Regions from separate parts of the Clostridium sp. JS66 genome, predicted to be linked through region 2. Evidence: riboswitches for the same ligand, from Rfam matches in the RefSeq annotation. Region 2 holds a riboswitch; the other holds the start of a gene.
The links. Region 2 has a riboswitch for lysine ahead of lysA (diaminopimelate decarboxylase). Riboswitches for the same ligand answer to the same signal wherever they lie in the genome.
Positions count from the first base shown of each region.

Region 1: it holds a riboswitch for lysine, as region 2 does, so the genes downstream of both, Q6H37_RS22520 (amino acid permease) here and lysA (diaminopimelate decarboxylase) in region 2, are expected to answer to the same signal.

Region 1 covers NZ_CP131467.1:4,888,975-4,899,548, forward strand. The annotation lists gene Q6H37_RS22505 (DUF4367 domain-containing protein) at 1-483, shown strand, start outside; gene Q6H37_RS22510 (protease complex subunit PrcB family protein) at 684-1,769, shown strand; gene dut (dUTP diphosphatase) at 1,843-2,289, opposite strand; gene Q6H37_RS22520 (amino acid permease) at 2,448-3,902, opposite strand; lysine riboswitch at 4,013-4,190, opposite strand; gene infC (translation initiation factor IF-3) at 4,320-4,778, opposite strand; gene fliD (flagellar filament capping protein FliD) at 4,869-6,107, opposite strand; gene clpA (ATP-dependent Clp protease ATP-binding subunit ClpA) at 6,317-8,536, opposite strand; gene Q6H37_RS22540 (ATP-dependent Clp protease adaptor ClpS) at 8,539-8,838, opposite strand; gene lexA (transcriptional repressor LexA) at 8,896-10,359, opposite strand.
Region 2 covers NZ_CP131467.1:2,843,808-2,854,381, forward strand. The annotation lists gene Q6H37_RS13330 (YciI family protein) at 1-40, opposite strand, end outside; gene Q6H37_RS13335 (nitroreductase family protein) at 69-608, opposite strand; gene Q6H37_RS13340 (GNAT family N-acetyltransferase) at 625-1,080, opposite strand; gene Q6H37_RS13345 (PLP-dependent aminotransferase family protein) at 1,201-2,577, shown strand; gene Q6H37_RS13350 (HutD family protein) at 2,706-3,323, shown strand; gene Q6H37_RS13355 (glycosyltransferase) at 3,526-4,647, shown strand; gene trhA (PAQR family membrane homeostasis protein TrhA) at 4,703-5,356, opposite strand; lysine riboswitch at 5,861-6,021, shown strand; lysine riboswitch at 6,117-6,287, shown strand; gene lysA (diaminopimelate decarboxylase) at 6,425-7,726, shown strand; gene Q6H37_RS13370 (aspartate kinase) at 7,744-8,949, shown strand; gene Q6H37_RS13375 (aspartate-semialdehyde dehydrogenase) at 9,007-9,999, shown strand; gene dapA (4-hydroxy-tetrahydrodipicolinate synthase) at 10,021-10,574, shown strand, end outside.

The DNA.
Region 1 (10,574 bases), 2.0 Mb from region 2:
GATTCCAAGAGTTCAAGTGGTACTTCTACATCTGGAAACTCAACGCAAAACTCTTTGACACCAAGTGAAAATTTTAGTGGTAAAGAATCCTATAAGGGACTTCAAGGTATAGCTTCACCACAGAAAAACTTAGATATGGCAACTGCTGAAAAATATTTTGAAAGTAAGATCATAACTCCATCTTATGTTCCAGATGGTTTTAATCTTACAGATATATCAATTCCAGATGCAAAATTGAAATGTATTAAATTAAAATATAGCTCAGATTCCTCATATTTTGAAATATATGAGAGCAAAAATATATCCAATTTAGACGGATCTAAAACTGTATATATAAATAGTAATAAAGCTTATATTAATTATATGAAAGACAGTAAATCTGCCACTACACAAATAGTATGGATAAACAATAATGTACAATATTATTTATCCAGTACTTTGCCAGAAGATTCGTTGATAAATATAGCTAAATCTATTAATTAAAAAAATATAAAAGTTTTTGAAACATTTTATATTATGGTTACGTCTAATTTAATATACGGAGGAAGCTCTATATATTTATATTTTAATAGGGTATATTTCTTGTACCCTATTAAAATGGCGTTTGACAAATTTAGAATTTTAAAAGTACATTTATTTTTTATTTAATTAACTAAAGGATTATTTTCAGGGAGGTCCCATTAATGAGAAAAAAATTTTTAATATCCACGTGTATTGCTTTGGGCATAGGTTTAGTATACATGCCATTCAAAGTAAGCGCTGCAGTTTTGTCCAAAAACACAAATTCTATTGAAGCAAAGACATATTCTATAATTTATAATAAAGTTAATTTTCATACTATATCACAAGATGAGGCTCCTAGTGATTTAATGAAAAAAATCGAACTTTATAAAAACAATGAAGGTTTTGTTTCTTATACTGACAGCTCTTCTAACAAGTCCTATATAGCTGTTATGAGTGGAGAAAAGCCTACTTCTGGTTATGGAATCACTGTAAAGGCTGTGGAAGATTCTGAGCAACAAGTAAATGTATTAGTTGAAGAAACTTCTCCAGATAATAATGTTGCATTGTCTCAAATAGCAAGTTATCCTTACACTATAATAGAAGCAGATGTTCCATTGCACAATATAACAGTAAAAAATTCTGACGGAAAAAATTTTAGCTATTATGATATTCAAAGAAGCTTTCAGCCTATAATTGGTATATCTTGGGCTTCAGGTAATTTAAAAAATATATATAAAGAAAATAATTTTATATTTTTAGAAATTCAAAATTCTAATGGAGTATCCCAATTCTTCTACCTTAACGATAATGAAGAAAGTGAAAACAAAATTAAAGATTTAAAGTTAAATAGTAATGTTACTATTAAATATGCATTAGGAACTCCACAAAAATATAATAATAATTCTTCTTTCCCATTAACAGAGATATTACTCCCTGTTGATAAATCTTCCTTTACTGACTCAAAATGGCAAGATTTAAATTTCCAAAAAAACTTAGACAAAAATATGCAATTGACATTGTATTATGATAAAGAACTTGCAAAAGAAAATGTAAACAATACGAATATATATGTAGTTGATAGTGATGGAACTAGAATTCCTACTGAAGCATCTTTGTCTGATGATAAAAAATCTATAAGAATTATTCCTTTGAAACCTTATGTTGCTAATCAAACATATTATCTATTTATAACAAGTGATGTTACTTCTAATATTAAGGTTTCTAATCAAGGCTACAGAATGCAATTTCAAGTATCTATTCAATAAAAAAATGAGTACTTATAGAACTCTATAAGTACTCATTTTTTATACTGCTAATATGCTATTATGAAGCTTTTCACTACTTAACTCCTGTTGATCCAAATCCGCCTTCTGCTCTCTCACTTTCAGATAACTCTTCTACTTCTAATATGCTAACTCTAGTTATAGGTTTAACTACCATTTGAGCTATTTTCATATTCTTTTCAACTTTAAATGGAATTTTTCCATGATTGATAAGTATTACTCCAATTTCACCTCTATATCCTTCATCTATAGTTCCTGGAGTATTTAAAACTGTTATAGAATGTTTAAGTGCTAGACCACTTCTTGGCCTAATTTGAGCCTCAGTATTTCTTGGAAGTTCTATTTTTATACCTGTATGTATAAGTGCAGTTTCTAATGGAGGTATAACAATTTCTTCTATAGAGAATAAATCCATACCTGCATCACCTTCATGAGCATACTCTGGTAATTTTGCCAGTTCATTAACCTTTATAACTTTTACTTGTATTGTACTTTCATTCATTGCATTTATCTCCTTAATCATATATTTTGTGACATTATTTATTTTATCAATTATTAGTTATACTGCCAAGGAATCTTGTAAAAATAGTTAGTAAAGTATAAAAGTACACGCTATATATAACCTAGCGTGTACTTTTTACCTTACAAAACATATGCTATTTAAAATGTTTTTTCTTCATTAACTTTCAAATCAACATCTTCCAATTTTACAACCTTAGTATTATGTTTCTTTTTGTATCCTAACCATAATACTAAAAATAATGGTAATCCTATATATGATGAAGTTACTCCTTTCCAATCTATTGTATCTGCTTGAAAATAAGTTAATCCTTGGCCTAAAATAACTACTACGCATAATACCAAGGCTATTATTGGACCTAATGGAAATAATTTAGCTGTATATTTTAATTTACCTAAATCACGTCCTTGAGCCACATAAGCTTTACGGAAACGATAATGGCACAACGCTATGCCTACCCAGGCAACAAATCCTGCAAGTCCTGAAGCTGCTACAAGCCATACATAAACCGTTGTTTCTGCATAAAGACCTGTTAAAAAGCAAAGTGATGCTACTATTGTAGTTGCTATTAATGCATTTACAGGCACTCCTCTTGAATTAAGTTTTCCAAAGAATGCAGGAGCTTTTCCATCCTTAGCCATTCCATATAAGGTTCTGCTTGAAGCATACATTCCTGAATTTCCAGCTGATAGTACTGAAGTTAAGATAATAGCATTCATTAACGATGCTGCAGCTGCAATACCAGCTCTTTGAAATACCATAGTAAATGGACTAGTCTGAACACCTGCATCTGTGTAAGGAATTAATGCTCCAACTACAAATATTGTTCCCATATAGAATAGCAAAATTCTCCAGAATATTGTATTTATCGCCTTTGGTATATTTTTGCCAGGGTCTTCACTTTCACCAGCAGCTACACCAACAAGTTCAGTTCCTTGAAATGAGAATCCTGCAATTAAAAATATTAGAAAAATTGATTTAGGTCCACCTACAAATGGTGCTTCACCAACTGTAAAATTCTTGAATCCAACATAATGTCCGCCTATTATTCCATATATAGTTGCAATACCTACTATCAAAAATACAATTACAGTAGCTACTTTAATACCTGCAAACCAAAATTCTGCTTCTCCATATGCTCTCGCTGATAAAAGATTAAGCACAACTACTAATGTAAGGAATATAACACTCCATATAACAGGTGGAACTCCTGGAAACCAAAATTTCATAAGCACAGCACCTGCAACCATTTCTGTAGCAACAGTAATAGCCCAGTTATACCAATAATTCCATCCCATAGCAAATCCAAATGCTGGATCTACAAACTTTGTTGCATAAACACTGAAAGAACCTGAATCTGGCATGAAGGTTGCCATTTCTCCTAAACTAGTCATTAAAAAATATACCATAATACCTATACAACCATATGCAACTAAAGCACCTCCTGGACCTGCTTGTTTAATTGTATCTCCCAGTGCTAAAAATATTCCTGTTCCAATGGCACCACCCATTGCAATCATGTTAAGATGTCTTGCCTTTAGAGTTCTTTTTAATCCACCTGACTCCTGCTCTTTAATTTGATTAACTTGTTCCATTTTTCTCCCCCTTATCGGTAATATTCTCCGATAAGTGAAATAACTAAGATAAAAAATGCTCTGAGAACACACTCAGAGCATTAAAATACGTATTTAATACATATTAATACATGAATGATAGCTCTCCACAAAATAAACTTTGTGACAGTCCTGTACATATTCTATACAAAGCCCAACTATATAGCATTAAAGCATCTGCTATAAGTTTCGGCAAAATTTCCTTTCAAACTGCTTCATAGTACTTACCTCTGCAGTGCTACTCTTAAATTTTGCGCCTCTATCTCAGTTATTCACTTATAATTAACTATTATACACTAAAACTTATAATTAGTAAATACATTTTAAATGTATTTACTAATTATAGTAATATATTTCATATTAAGTTAAATAGTTCATAAACCAATTACTAAAAATATATTATTTCTTAGGTGCTAATATCATAATCATATTATTTCCCTCTAATTTAGGTGACTTTTCAATTACTGCAGTATCTTCTAATTTAGAAATAAATACATCAAATACCTTACTTGCCAAATGAGTATAATTGTTTTCTCTACCTCTAAATCTAATGGATACTTTCACTTTATTATCGCTAGATAAAAACTTTTTAGCATTATTAGCCTTAATTTGTATGTCATGTTCTTCGATATTAGGTCTTAATCTTATCTCTTTAATATCAACAACCTTTTGATTCTTTTTTGCTTCTTTTTCTTTCTTAGATTGTTCATAAAGAAATTTATTATAGTCCATTATCCTACACACTGGCGGCTTAGCTGTTGGAGAAATCATTACCAAATCTAATCCTTCATCTCTAGCACGATTTAAAGCTTCATTAGTTTTGATAATTACACTTTCTTCTTCACCCACCAATCTAATTTCATTTTCCCTAATACCTTCATTTAAATTAAAATTTTTATTAATAATACAACACCTCCATAATTTTGAATCTATAATTTATTATTATTTTTATCTGATTAAATTAAGAAAATTTCCATACTGAGCTGTACTTTGCATAATAGCATAATTATTATTATATCCAATATTTTGATTAACTTGTACAACTATATTTGGATTAATTTCCACTGCCTTAGCAGCACTGGTTATTTTTTTACCAATTCCAGTATACCCTGAAAATATATTTTTTACTTTATCAGCATCATTTTCAATTGCCTCATTAAGTTTTTTCTTATCAATAGATAAAGTATTATCTTCATTAACAGTTATTCCTATACCTTTTAATCTAGCTTCATTTCTTTTTAATGCACTTGTTGATGCTTTTAATATGTTGGAATCGAAATCATTATTTTGTATGTCACTGGAAAATTTATTATAGCTATTTACAAAGTTTTCAATACCCTTTTCTATCTTATTGGCATCACTTTTAACTTTTACATTAATTGGAGTTGTAGTGCTTTCCTTAAGATTTAAATTAACTTTTCCATTATCTAAACTTATATCATTTGTTTTAGATGTATAGTTTACCCCATTTACATTATAATTTGCATCTTCAGCTGTCTGAACTTTATTACTAGTCCCAGATGCAGCTGCTGCATTACCAATCTTGTCTACAACTTCAAAAAAATTACCTTTTCCAGTCTCCTTTGAATCAATTTTCATATACATTAAATTAGTTTTAGAATCTTTTACTATTGAAGCTTTAACTCCTGCATCAGAATTATTTATAGCATTAACCATACTATTTAAAGCTTTTTCATTGTTGTCACTTGCATCTACTTTAAAGGATATATCCTTAGTTTGTCCATTGTGATTTATTGCAAAAGTGTTATTTCCTACATTAAACCTTGCTTTATCATAAGCATTAATCTCATTGCTCTTATTACTTTGATATTTAGCAATGTTTTTAACTTCTACACTATAGGTTTTATTTAATGCCCCCTCTTTTGCTGAAGCAGAAACCTTTTTATCATCACTAGAAACAGCAGTTTTGGATTGAAATAATCCATTGTTACTTTCATCTACTAAATTTTTACCTCTAGTAAAAAGCTCCGAAGCATCATTTTTCACTGTAGATACTGAATATATTTTGCTAGAGGAATTTTTAATATTATAGTAATAATCACTATTATTTGTTTTTATACTATTGTATGCTAAAGAAAGATCATCTAATGTATTATATTTTCTAACACTACTTGTATCGTCTATCATAGGAATGTTTTGGTAATTCCAATTTAAACCATTAATCATTATAATCCTCCTCCACGGTATAATATTCCAAACTCATTATTTATATTATCGCATACTTTAAGGATAATTTATATAATTTTATCATTTTTTTCTTACTTTTTTGAAAATAACAAACTTATGTAATTAAATTTAGAAAAAACAGCTTTGGAATTTCCAAAACTGTTTTTTTACAAGCTTATAAACTTTATCTTTAAATACTTATATATTTTTTAGCTAATAAAAACTTTATCCTCTTTTGTATCTATGACTATGATCTTTTTATTATCTACATCTCCAAATAGTACCTTATCAACAAAGTAAGGTTTTATTTGCTGTGATACGATTCTTATTATTTCCCTTGCACCATATTCTAAAGATAATCCTTTACTTGCTAACCACTTATAACACTTTTCTGTAACCTGTATTTTTATATTTTTAGTTTTTAACTTTTCTTCAAATTCTCTTATAGTCTTTTTAGCTACTAAAAGTGCCATATCCTCATTCATTTTATTAAACACTATGATATTATCTAACCTATTTCTAAACTCTGGAGAGAAAAATCTTTCTATTTCTTTATCTATATTTTCATTTTCTACAGTTCTTCCTCCAAATCCCATAAGAGGTTTTCCAATAGATCTAGCTCCTGCATTAGAAGTCATTATAAGTATTACATTTCTAAAATCAACCTTTTTTCCAGTACTATCTGTAAGAGTTGCATAATCCATTAACTGCAGTAATACATTTAAAACATCTGGATGAACTTTTTCAATTTCATCCAGCAGCAGTACACAATAAGGATTTTTTCTTACTGCATCTGTAAGAAGTCCACCTTCTTCATAACCTACATATCCTGGAGGAGCCCCAATAAGTCTTGCCACTGTATGCTTTTCTTGATATTCACTCATATCAAATCTTATAAGTGGAATATTTAATGCCTTTGACACCTGTTTACATATTTCTGTCTTTCCTACACCTGTAGGTCCCACAAATAACAGATTAGCCACAGTTTTATTTTCATCATTAAAACCTGCACGAGATTTTTTTATAGCTGTAACTATAGATTCTATTGCTTTTTCTTGGCCAAATATTTCCTTTTTTATCGTTTCATCTAAGTTTTTAAGTATATCAGCTTCATCTACTGACACAGTTTTTTCAGGTATTTTAGCTATGGATGCCACTATTTTTTCCACATCCTTAGCCTGTATTTCAACAGTACCTTCCATATCTGAATGAAGCTTTACATAAGCTCCTACTTCATCCATAACATCAATTGCTTTATCTGGAAGATACCTGTCTGTAATATACTTTGCTGAAAGCTCCACTGCAGCTCTTAAGGCTTCTTCTGTATATTTTACATTATGAAATTGCTCATAACTTTCTTTAAGTCCGTCTAATATATTAAAGGTATCCTCTATAGAAGGTTCCCTTACTTCGATTTTTTGAAATCTTCTTGCTAAAGCTTTATCCTTTTCAAAAACCTTTTTATACTCATCATAGGTAGTAGAACCTATAAATTTAATATTTCCTTTAGCTAAGAAAGGTTTTAGTATATTTGAAGCATCTACAGAGCCTCCTGAAACTGCTCCAGCACCTATTATAGTATGAATTTCATCTATATAAACAATGGCCTTTTCTTGTTTTTCTAAATTCTTAAGCACATTTTTTATTCTATTTTCAAAATCACCCCTGTATTTAGTTCCAGCCAAAAGAGTTCCCATATCCAAAGAATATATCTTACTTCCTTGAAGAAGCTTTGGCACCTTATTTTCTACAATCATTTTGGCTAATCCTTCCGTAATTGCAGTTTTGCCTACTCCAGGTTCACCTACATGAATTGGATTATTTTTAAGTCTTCTTGAAAGCACTTGTATAGTTCTATCTAATACATCTTCTCTTCCAATAAGAGGGTCTATCTGTCCATTTCTAGCTCTTTCTGTAAGTTCCATAGTGTACTGACTTAACGAACCCTCTTCTTGTCTTTCATGGTTCTCTTCATAAACATCTTCTTCTATCTCTTCCAAATCAAATTCTGAAGCACCATGAGTTATATACTCTAACATATCTAATCTTTGAATTCCCTGCTTCTTTAAGAAATAGCTAGCATAGCTTTCTTCTTCGTCATACATAGCTACAAATATATCACCTAAACCTATAATTTCCTTTTCTGCTGATAATACATGCTGTCCTGCTGAAGCCACTATATTGCCTATTCCAACAGTTTCTGTTGGTTCTCCTTTTTCTATCAAATCCATATTATCTTTAAAATATTTTATTAAATCTTCTTTTATATATTCTACATTACCACCACAATTTTCTATTATTTTTTTTCCTTCTTCAAAAAATAAGGAAGCATATAAAATATGTTCTGGTGTAAAATATTCATGTTTTGAATATTTCGCTTCATTATATGCAGCTGTAATGATTTCATTTACTATAGTATCTAATTTCATTTTTACTCCTCTTCTATACTAAATTTTAATGGAAATCCACTTTCCCGTGATGCACTCATCGCTTGTGTCACTTTAGTAGCCGCTATATCATAGGAATATATACCTGCAATTCCTATGCCACTCCTGTGTACATCATACATAACCTTTGTAGCTTCTACTACAGACTTCTTAAAAATTTCTATTAAAATTTTTACCACAAACTCCATAGTAGTATAATCATCATTGTATATAATTACTTTATACATTTTTGGTTTTCTTATTTTTATTTTTGTATCTTGCTTTTCAATAGTTTTCTGACTCATTTATAAACAACTCCAAAGTTAAAATTATTATACCGTTAGGTATAAATTAAGTTTAGTCTAATTTTGTTTAATTATTCCTACTGCTACTCCTATAATCCTTGCTCCTTCATCATTAATGCGAATAGGTTCATATTTCTTATTTTCAGGCATAAGGTATATTCCTTCTTTTTTATTTACAAACCTTTTTAATGTAGCATTTCCATCTAAATTAACTGCTACAATATCTTTGTTTTGAGCTGTATATTGTTTTTTGATTATTACGTAATCTCCATTATCTATATCCGCACCTATCATACTGTCTCCTCTAACTTTTAATATAAAGCAATCCTTCATACCTTTAAGCCAATAAGTTGGAACATAAAAAACATCTTCAATTTCTGGATTCATGAGTATTGGTTCTCCTGCTGCTATATCACTATATACAGGTAACTTTTTTAATTCCTCTTCACTATATTTATATTGCGAATCTGAATCTTTTACTATTATTTCAGAAATATTATTTATATCTCTAGATAATTCATAATCTCTTCCATGCTTTATGTCACAATACTTAAATGATTCCATAGAATACTCAATCCTTTTCTTTTCTACATAATTTTCATATCTTTTAGTAAATATGTGCCCTTTTACTTTTGATGGTAATCCTAAACTACTAGCCTTACGTGATTTTATTAACCACCCATTTGAATTTTTGCAGTTATCCTTACTAAGTACATAAGTAGTACTAGAATAAGTCTCATTGCTATTTATCTCTCTTACAAGCTCTAATTGCACCCTAGTTAGGTTTTGACTTTCATCTACTATAACATGAGTATACCTTTCATCAATAATATTTTTGCACTGCTGCAATGCTATTAATGCCATATCTTCTAAATCAATTAAATTTTTTTCTTCAAGCTTTTCATTGTATAAATTCATAATTTTAAAAATAGCTTTTCTTATATCAGAGTTTTTCATCAACCTTCTAGGTCCCTGTATTTTACTATTACTTCTTCCTATTCTATCTGCATCTTGATACTTCTCAAGTGTATTATAATTACAACTTTTAATCCAACTTATTTCATCTATAATAAATTCTATATACTTATTATTCAATATCTTTATTTTCTCATATGACTTTTTAACATCTTTTATGCACTGAACTAATATCGATTCCTTTTCTTCTTTACTTTCTATTAAATTATAATTACTATATTTTTTGTCATAATGAAAATATTTATATACAATGTCCTCTATACTATGTATATGCAATTTATCATCTAACTTTGAAAACAAGGTTATATAATTAAATTTAGTATTTTCTTTTGCTTTATCATACATTGTTTTTATATCTTCAATTTGTGTACTATCTCCAGCAATCATCAAAATTCTATCTTTATCATATAAACAATAGTAGTTTTCTAAATACACGCTTCTATACACTGCTGTTGTAGTTTTTCCCGAGCCTGTTACTCCCTTTAGTAAATTATATCCTAACGATTTATTTTCAACTAATTTTATCTGTGCTGCATTTAATTCCATAACCACACCCCCTTGTATAGGAATAACCTTTAATTTAAGTATATTATAACTTAAATTGTTGTGTTATGTTATAAATATTTTATTAAAAATAAAGTAACTGCCGCAAGCTAAAGCTCTAGCTGCAATTATTCCTCAATAATTATAAATAATTCCACGAAAATGTTTATAAATATAACAAAAATACCAACATATACATAATGTTTTCTTCATTAATA
Region 2 (10,574 bases):
CTTCAATAGGTTTTATATATTTTAAAAGTAAAATGTACATAAATTTATTACCTCCTTTAATGTTGACTTTACCAATTTTCATAATGCACTATTTCTTCAAGTTTTTTTCTTGGACGTGGTTTAGGTTCTTCATATGCATACCCAACAGTAAGAATACTGATTACATATTTATCAGAAGGTATATTTAGTATTGGCCTAATGTCCTCTTGAGTAAACCATGCTACCCAGCAAGTACCTAAATTTAAATTGGTAGCTTGAAGAGCAATATGTTCTATAGCAATAGAAGTATCCCTGATTATTTGTTTAACTTCTTCTTCAGCGCTATTTTCGTTTAAATTCATATGTGTGCTTTCTTTTATTCTACAATTTATATCTGCAACACATACAATAAAAACAGGAGCAGACAGCATCCATTTTTGATTGTGGGATGCTTCAGCTAATTTTTTCCTCATGGATTCAGATTTTACCACAATGAAATGCCAAGGTTGAGTGTTACTGCCAGAAGGTGCAAGTCTTGCACTTTCAAGTAATTCAATAATTTTTTCATCTTCTATAGGTTTATTAAGATATTTTCTTATACTTCTACGTGTTTTTATTTCATTAAGCATGTTAGTACCTCCTAATTTAAGAAATTTGTTCTAAAGTAATAGTTCTCTTAAAAAATCCATATTTTTTATAAAATTTAAACACAGATTCATTTCCAGCAGATATTCCTATTATTTTTCTTTTTACCTTATTATTATTTAACCAAGATAGGGATCTAGTCATTAACTTATCACCAATTTCTAGATTTCTATATGTCTCATCAACATAAAGTGAATCAATTTCTCCAGTAAGTTCCTTATTTATTGTGCTAATGCAGTATGCAATATATGAATTTTTATATTTAACTAAATCTACTTTTATTTTTATATTATCACTACTTATAAATTTATTTTTTCTAGTTTTAAATGTGAAGTTTTTAAATTTGTATTTAAAATAAATAGATTTATTTTCATGATGTTTATTTAATTTTTTCCATAATGGATGTATTAAATCTAACAGTTCACTTCCACCTTGAATATACTCAAAATTATCCATAAACATCACCTTCCATAATACTTTAATGTGGTACAATTAAAGTGTAAAATATAATTAAATATAATACAATAGATGAAAATAATGATTGTACTGGTACAAAATGCAGAGGGAGGTGTGTAAATGAGCAAATATAATGATATTGTAAATTACATAATAAGTGAAGTTGAAAACAAAAATTTGAAATACAAACAAAAGCTTCCTACAGTGAGAATGTTATCTGAAAATTTTAATTGCAGTAAAGCAACAGTAGTTAGAGCTTATGCTGAGCTGGAAAAGGAACACGTAGTATATTCAATACCACAAAGTGGATATTATTTAGTAGAAAATAATGATGAATTAAATAGAAATTTGTACACTGACATAATAAACTTTTCTTCAGCAGCTCCAGATAAAGGAATATTGCCTTATGAGGAATTTCAACACTGTTTAAACAAAGCAATAGACATGTATAAGCAAAACCTTTTTGATTACTCAGATTCTAAAGGACTTCCCAATTTAGTAAGTGTACTTAAAAGGGAGTTTCAAGAATATCAAATATTTTGCAGTGAAGAAAATATTTTTATAACTTCTGGTTCTCAACAAGCAATAAATATTTTATTTAACATGCCTTTTCCTAATGGAAAAAATAATGTGCTTGTAGAACAACCTACCTATAATGGTGCATTGAAATCATTAGAATTTAGCAGTGATCGTATTATTGGTATTCAGAGGAGCTTTAAAGGTATAAATCTAGATGAACTTGAAAGAAGGTTTGCAAATTGTAATATAAAGTGTTTTTATACCATACCAAGATTTCATAATCCATTAGGAACAAGCTATTCTAGTGAAGAAAAAAAACAAATTTTAAAACTGGCAGAAAAATACGATGTATACATAATAGAAGATGATTACCTTGCTGATTTAGAAATTAAGAGCAATTCTTACCCTATGTATTATGATGATATTTCCTCAAGAGTAATATATTTAAAAAGTTTTTCAAAAATATTACTACCAGGGCTTAGAATTGCAGCAGTAGTATTGCCTAAAATTTTAACAAATGTGTTTAAAGAATATAAGAAGTGGGCAGATTTAAGCACTTCAGTATTATCTCAAGGAGCCTTGGAAATTTATATAAAAAGTGGTATGTTTAAAGCACATGTTAAAAAAATTAGAAAAACTTATTCTGAAAGAATGAATTTAGTAAAAAAAGAATTAGCACAGGCAAATATGCCTTATTTAAAATGTCATGTACCTGATACTGGATTTTTTGCTTGTATTGAATTAATAGAGAATGTAAATGTAAGTAATATTATTAAAGAGCTTAGATACAGTAGTAATATATATTTAGAAGATGTAGAAAAAAATTATTTGAAGGATTATTTCAATGATAATATTCTAAAAATAAGTATATCAAGAGCTAATTCAGAAAATATAAAATGTGGAATTCCAATTATTTTAGATAAAATATCTAAAATAAAAGAAGAAAAAAGTTTTTATAATGATGTTTTTAATATTTAAAATTTAATTTGAGATAAAGTCTAAATTTGATATAAATATTGTTTAGATTTATACATAAGAAATGGTGTCTATTGGATAAATTTTTTGCAGCATAGTCTGCAGTATATATGAATAGGGGGATAAATATAATGATTTATGAAATTATTAAAAAAGAAAACCATAAAACCAGTGAATGGTCAGGAGGGACAACAACTCAGCTTTTAATTTATCCAAAGGAAGCTGTATATAGTGAAAGAAATTTTAAATGGCGTTTGAGTTCTGCAAAGGTTCAAATAGAGGAATCTACATTTACACATTTACCGAGGATATCCAGGATAATAATGATTTTAAAAGGAGAACTTGTTCTTAATCATGAAAATCATCATAATATAGTATTAAAAAAATTTGATCAGGACAGCTTTAGTGGAGATTGGAATACCAAGAGTTATGGAAAAGTAACAGATTTCAATTTAATGATGGCTGAGGGCTGTAGTGGAAAAGTGGAAGCTATTGAGATTAGTAGAGAAGAAATTAAAGAAATAATACTAGAAAAATTACAAAGTAAAGATTATTCTATGCTAACAGAAGTATTTTATTGTGTGAGTGGACAAGTAGAAATTAATGAAAATAGCGGTAAGAATTTTAATTTAAGTGAAGGTGATTTATTGGCAGTAACAAAAGGCAATGAAGAATTACAGAATATACTTAAATTTACTAGTATAGGTGAAAAGAATAGTGAAATAGTTAGAACTATAGTGTATTACTAAAAGATTAAATTGAGTTTTTGAGGAATGTTTTTATTGAAATGTAATATAAATTATACTAAGACAAAAATGAAATAAGGTGTGATTAAAAGTGAATAATATCAAATTACCATGATTTATAGTAAAGTAAGTAATTAAAAGGGTTATGTAAATATGATTTGGAAAGGTATATTTAGCAAGGTAATGAAGGAGAGACTTATAAAATATGTCAAAAATGATTTTGTATATAGTCTCAAATCTTGGAGCATCTGAAATAACTAATCAGCTATATAATATATTGAGAAACATTAATAGAAGAGAATTTAGACCTAAAATTATTACTTTATTAAAGGAACCTGAAGATAGTGTATATGAAGATTTTGAAAGGCTAAAAATTGATATTTATTCTTTAGGTTTATCAAGAACAAAATTGTGGTTAAAAGGGAAAAGGATTTTGGCTGTGACTTGTGAAGAGCTGCAGCCAGATATTATACACACCATAGGATATGATTCTGATATACTTGCTGTAAAGTATTTAAGCAAATTTAAGCATTGCAGTACAATTTGCAATTTTCCATATGAAGGGTATACTACGGCATTGGGTAAAATAATAGGAAAAATTAGAGATAAGAGATATGTTAAATATCTATTTAAAATGAATTGTCCTATTGTATCCTCATATAGCTTAAGAAGAAAATTAAAAGAAAGTTATGATGTTAATGCCTATAACATACCAAATGGAGTAGACGAAATATATTTTTCACCAGTAGATAAATTAGAAATAGCAAGACGTAGAGAAAAGCTGGGATTAGATACTACAAAGAGAATTTTTATTTCAATTGCATCAATGAGTAAAATTGAAGATCCTCTTACAATAATTAATGCATTTCAAAGAGCTAATATTTCAAATTTTGCAACTCTTGTTTTACTTGGATATGAACCACTTTTAAAGAAGTGTAAAAAGTATAATAGTGAAGGTATTGTGATAAAAGGCAAGGTTGACAATTTAAGAGAATTTTTAAAGTGTGCAAATATTTTTATATCTTCATCTAAATCTGAAAAGTTATCAGTATCTGTTTTACAAGCACTAAATTGTGGGCTTCCAGTAATTTTATCAGATACTAAATGTCATAGAGAAATATTAAGCAAAGATAATACGGTTGGTAATAAGTTTAGTGTTGGCAGCATAAATGAATTAAAAGAGTATTTTAGATATTATACAAGATGTAGTTTGGAATATAAATCTAAAAAAGCGAGAATAGTTGGAGAAACTTTTTATGGTTCAAAAATCATATGCAGCATTTATGAGAGAATGTATACACAAATAATATCACAAGGAATCATATGAAGATTAATAAAAAAATAAGTGTTGAATTAAGATAAATTAATTCAACACTTGTTTTTTATATAACATATTTTAAAACGCATATATAGTGACTAAAACTTCCAAGTAATACGAATATGTGAAATATTTCATGAAATCCTAATAACTTTAAGTTCAATTTTGGCCATTTAGCAGCATATATAATGCCACCAACAGTATAGAATATACCACCAAGTACCAGCCATGCTACTCCACTTATAGAAAGAACTTTAGAAATAGGTGATATAACAAAGATTGCAAGCCATCCCATACCTATATAAAATGAAGTGGATATCCAGCGAGGGAGATTAAACCATATCATTTTAAATAGTATCCCAGCTACGGCCATTGACCATACAGTGATAAATAAAACCCATCTTAATGTACCACTTAAAGCGATTAAGCATATAGGTGTATATGTTCCAGCAATAAGTATAAATATCATTGAATGATCTAACCTTCTTAAAAATTTAATTACTTTTTCTGAAGAATTTACTAAATGATAAACAGAACTTGCTGTATATAAAAATATTAAGCTTAATCCAAATATTATAACCCCTGTAAGTTTAAGACCGCTTATGGATGGGGATGAAAATATAACTTTTACTATAAGCAAAATCAACCCTACCAGTGATACAACGGCTCCAAATACGTGAGTAAAACCATTAACAGGTTCTCTAAAAATTTTTTTCATAACATTACCTCCATATAATAAGCTTGAAAGTATCTATTAAATCCATGCATAAATGCCAATTAAATTAAATTTCACTGCATTTAATTAAATTTAATGTATAACTTTATTATGTGTCATTATATATATTATATAACTAATACATAAAATTTCAATTTAGAATAAGTATGAAAATGAAAGCTAATTAATTATTTTTTAATGAATTTCTTAAAAATACTTAATAATGCTATAAATACCAATATAATAACACGTAGTTTTTAAAACTACGTTTGATTTATAAGGTGTAAATAAGGTTTTTATATTGCGAAAGATTGAAATATAAAAATATTTGTTTTTTAATTTTAAAGATATCTGTGGAAACCCAGTAAATAGCTGGTTATTTGCATATATTAAAAATGAAATAAAAGTATAAATATACAAAAATATAAAAAAAGTAGTTGACTAAGTGAATATAATTTGTTAAACTCCTAAGTATACCAGATGAAAATAAAAAACGAATATATAAACAATGTGACATAGAGGCCGCGGTTGTTATAAGTACTGGCTACAGGAAAGGAACACTCGCCGAAATACATAAAATTTAGTTTTATGTATTGGGATTATACTGAATAAGTATAGTACTGTCTTTGAAAAATTGCCCGATTTTTTAAAGGAGTGCTTGTCATATTGGGGCAAAAGGTTTGTTGTGATACACAGCAGTTGTGAGTGCCTTTTGCTCACAACTGTTTTTTATTTACCAAAAAACACTAAATTTAATATATACAATATGGTACAGAGGTTGCGGTTGTCATAAGTAATGTATATTTAAAATACAGGAAAGGGTCATCCGCCGAAGTTTACAAGCTTTAATGTTTGTATACTGGGACTATGCTGAACAAGTATAGTACTGTCTTTAGGAAATTGCCCGATTTTTTAAAGAAGTGCTTATCATATTGGGGCAAAAGGCTTTGTATTGTACATGCAGTTGAGAGTACCTTTTGCTCACAGCTGCTTTTATTTTACACAAATTTAATATATTGATAATTAAGCAAAAATTTACATATTTAAAATTAATGAAAAGAGGAAGATAAGATGAAATTATTTGGAACTATGAATGTGAATAGTAAAGGACATTTAGAAATAGGAAAATGCGATACCACTGAACTAGCAAAAGAATTTGGAACTCCTCTATATGTGGTAGATGAAGATTTAGTTAGAAGCACTTGCAGAGAATTTAAAAATAATTTTGAAATAGAAGGTATTGAAAGTGAAGTTATATATGCATCTAAAGCATTTTTGAATTTGGCAATTGCCAAAGTTATCTGTGAAGAAGGATTGAGTTTAGATGTGGTATCTGGTGGAGAACTTTATACAGCTTTAAAAGCAAATTTTCCTGTAAGTAGAATTTATATGCACGGGAATAATAAAACAGAAGGCGAATTAAGCATGGCTATTGAAGCAGGAATAGGAAGAATAGTAGTAGATAATAGAAATGAATTAGAAGTAATTGAATATTTATGTAAAAGCTTAAATAAAAAAGTTGATGTTTTATTAAGAGTAAATCCAGGTATAGAAGCTCATACTCATGAATATATCCAAACTTCAAAAAACGATTCAAAATTTGGAGAATCTATATTTGATGAAGATATGTGTAAAATTATAAACAGATTTCAAAATAGTGAAAGTGTAAACTTTAAGGGATTTCATTGTCACATAGGATCTCAAATTTTTGAAGAAAAATCATTTTACTCAGAAGTATCAGATATGATTAAGTTCTTAGAAAAAATAAAAAATCAATGTGGATTTAGTACTGAAGAGTTAAATCTAGGAGGAGGTTTTGGAGTATATTATTCTGAAGGAGATAAACCTGTTAATTTAAATAGTTGTCTTAAAAACATGCTTTCAATACTTAAAGAAGAATCACAAAAATCAGGTTTAAATATTAAAAAAGTTATGATAGAACCAGGTAGATCAATAATTGCTAATGCAGGTACTACTCTCTATAATGTAGGTGGTACTAAAAAAACTTATGGTGGTAAACAGTATGTTTTTATAGATGGAGGTATGGCAGATAATCCAAGAACAGCATTATATGATGCAAAATATGAGGCTGTAGTTGCAAATAAAGTTAATTCCGAAAATAGTGAAATATATACTATTGCAGGAAAGTGTTGTGAATCTGGAGACATAATAATAAAAGAAATTCAACTTCCAGAAGTTGAAAGAGGAGATATTATGGCAGTTCTAACTACTGGAGCTTATAATTACAGCATGTCTAGCAATTATAATAGAATACCTAAGCCAGCAGTAGTATTTGTTAAAGAAGGTGAAGCAAAAATAGCAGTAAAAAGAGAAACTTATGAAGATATTATTAGAAACGATATATTATTTTAATGAAGGGGGTAATGAATTTGGCTACAATAGTACAAAAATATGGCGGAACATCCGTAGGAACTATAGATAAAATAAAGGCTGTTGCAAAGAAAGTAATAGAAAGAAAAAAGGAAGGTAATGACATTGTAGTGGTGGTTTCTGCTATGGGTAAGACCACAGATAAGCTTATAGATATGGCAAAACAAATTTCTGATAATCCTAATAAGAGAGAAATGGATATGTTAATATCAACTGGAGAGCAGGTGACAATTGCACTACTATCTATGGTATTTCAAGAAAGTGGATATGATTCAGTGTCATTAACAGGATTCCAAGCTGGAATAAAAACAGGAGGAGTTCATACTAAAAATAGAATATTTGATATAGAGATTCAAAATGTAGAGAATCATTTAAAGGATGGAAAAATAGTAGTAGTTGCTGGATTTCAAGGCATGAATGAAAATGGAGATATAACAACTTTAGGAAGAGGTGGCTCAGATACCACTGCTGTAGCATTAGCTGCAAAGCTTAATTGTACCTGCGAAATATACACAGATGTAGATGGAATATATGGTGTTGATCCAAGGGTTTGGCCTAATGCAAAGAAGTTGGATTATATAAGCTATGAAGAAATGATGGAAATGGCAAGCTTAGGAGCTGGTGTCATGGAAACAAGAGCAGTGGAAATAGGATGTAAATATAAAATTCCTATTTATGTAGCATCAACGCATGGAAATCAAAAAGGAACTTATATAAAGGAGTATGATGAAACAATGGAAGAAAAAGTAATAACAGGCCTTTCAATTAGTGATGATGTTCTTATGGTTACAGTTAACAATGTGCCATATAATTCTAAAAATATATCAATAATATTTGACAAATTGGCTAAACATCATGTGAATATTGATATGATAAGTCAAACAGCACCATTTAATGGATATATAAATGTTTCCTTTACTGCATCAAAGGAAGATGTAAGTACAATCAATGAGGTTGAAAAAGAATTAAGGGCTGAAATACAAGGTATTAAAGTTTCTAAGGAATCAGATATTACAAAATTATCTGTAGTTGGAATAGGTATGATGAAGCAGTCTGGAGTTGCAGCTTCTATATTCACTATATTTGCAGAAAATGATATTGAATTTAAGCAAGTAACTACTTCAGAAATAAGTATATCTTATACTTTAGATTCAAAAGATAAACAAAAAGCAGTAACAGTTTTAGCACAAAAATTAAACTTGTAGAAGTTAATAATTATTAGCTTTTAACTATTAACTAAAAATATGTATGAGGTGATTGAAATGAGAAATGCGAATATTGCTATCGTTGGAACAACAGGAATGGTTGGAAGAACATTTTTAAAAGTATTAGATGAAAGAAATTTCCCTATTGATAATTTATACCTTTTTGCATCAAAAAAATCGGCTGGAAGTAAAATGGAATTTAGAGGTAAAGAATATATAGTAGAAGAATTAAATGAAGATTCATTTAAAAGAGATATAGATATAGCATTATTTTCTGCTGGTGGAGATATTAGTAAAAAATTTGCTCCTATAGCAAAAGAAAATGGGGTAACAGTAGTAGATAACAGCAGTGCTTGGAGAATGGATAAGGATATTCCTTTAGTAGTACCAGAAGTAAATCCAGAAGATGTAAATTGGAATACAGGGATTATTGCAAATCCTAATTGTTCTACTATCCAATGTGTAGTACCACTTAAAGTATTGCATGATGCATTTAAAATAAAGAGAATAATTTATTCTACTTATCAGGCAGTTTCTGGATCAGGAGTTGGTGGAATAAAGGATTTAGAAAATGGTATAAAGGGAGAAGCATCTAATAAATATCCTTATCAAATAGCTTACAATTGTCTGCCTCATATAGATGTATTTATGGAGAATGGATACACAAAAGAAGAAATTAAAATGATAGAAGAAACTAAAAAGATATTAAATGATTATGATTTAAAGATAACAGCAACTACAGTTAGAGTTCCAGTAAGATATGGACACAGTGTTTCTATAAATTTGGAATTTGAAAAACCTTTTGAACTAGATAAGGTATTTGAAATTTTAGGAAATGCTGACGGAATAATTTTACAGGATGATGTTAAAAATACAGTTTATCCAATGCCAATAAATGCTGAAGGAACTGATGAAGTTTATGTTGGAAGAATAAGAAGAGACTTTAGCATAGAAAATGGGCTTAATTTATGGGTTGTAGCTGATAATATAAGAAAAGGCGCAGCTACAAATACAGTTCAAATAGCAGAAGTATTAGTTAAAAATCTTTAATTTATTTTAGGAGGGTTATTTATGTGTTTATTTGAAGGATCAGGAGTAGCTATAGTTACTCCATATACAGAAAGTGGTATAGACTATGAAAAATTAGGTGAATTAATAGATTGGCAAATAGAAAACAAAACAGATGCAATAATTATATGCGGAACTACTGGAGAAGCTGCAACTATGACAGATGCAGAAAGAAAAGAAACCATAGAATTTGCAGTTAAAAGAGTAAATAAGAGAATACCAGTTATAGCAGGTACAGGAAGTAATAACACAGCTTATTCTATAGAATTAAGTAAATATGCAGAAAAAGTGGGAGTAGATGGAGTATTGCTTGTAACTCCTTACTATAACAAAAGTACTCAAAAAGGTGTTATAGAACATTTTAAAGCTATAGTGGGTAGTATAAAAGTTCCAGCTGTTTTATATAATGTTCCAGGAAGAACTGGAATGAGTTTAAAGGCAGAAACAGTATATGAGCTGTCAAAGGTTGAAAATATAGTAGCTATAAAAGAAGCTAGTGGTGATATAGTTTTGGCAGCTGATATTGCTAGATTGTGCGGAGAAGATTTTTCTATCTA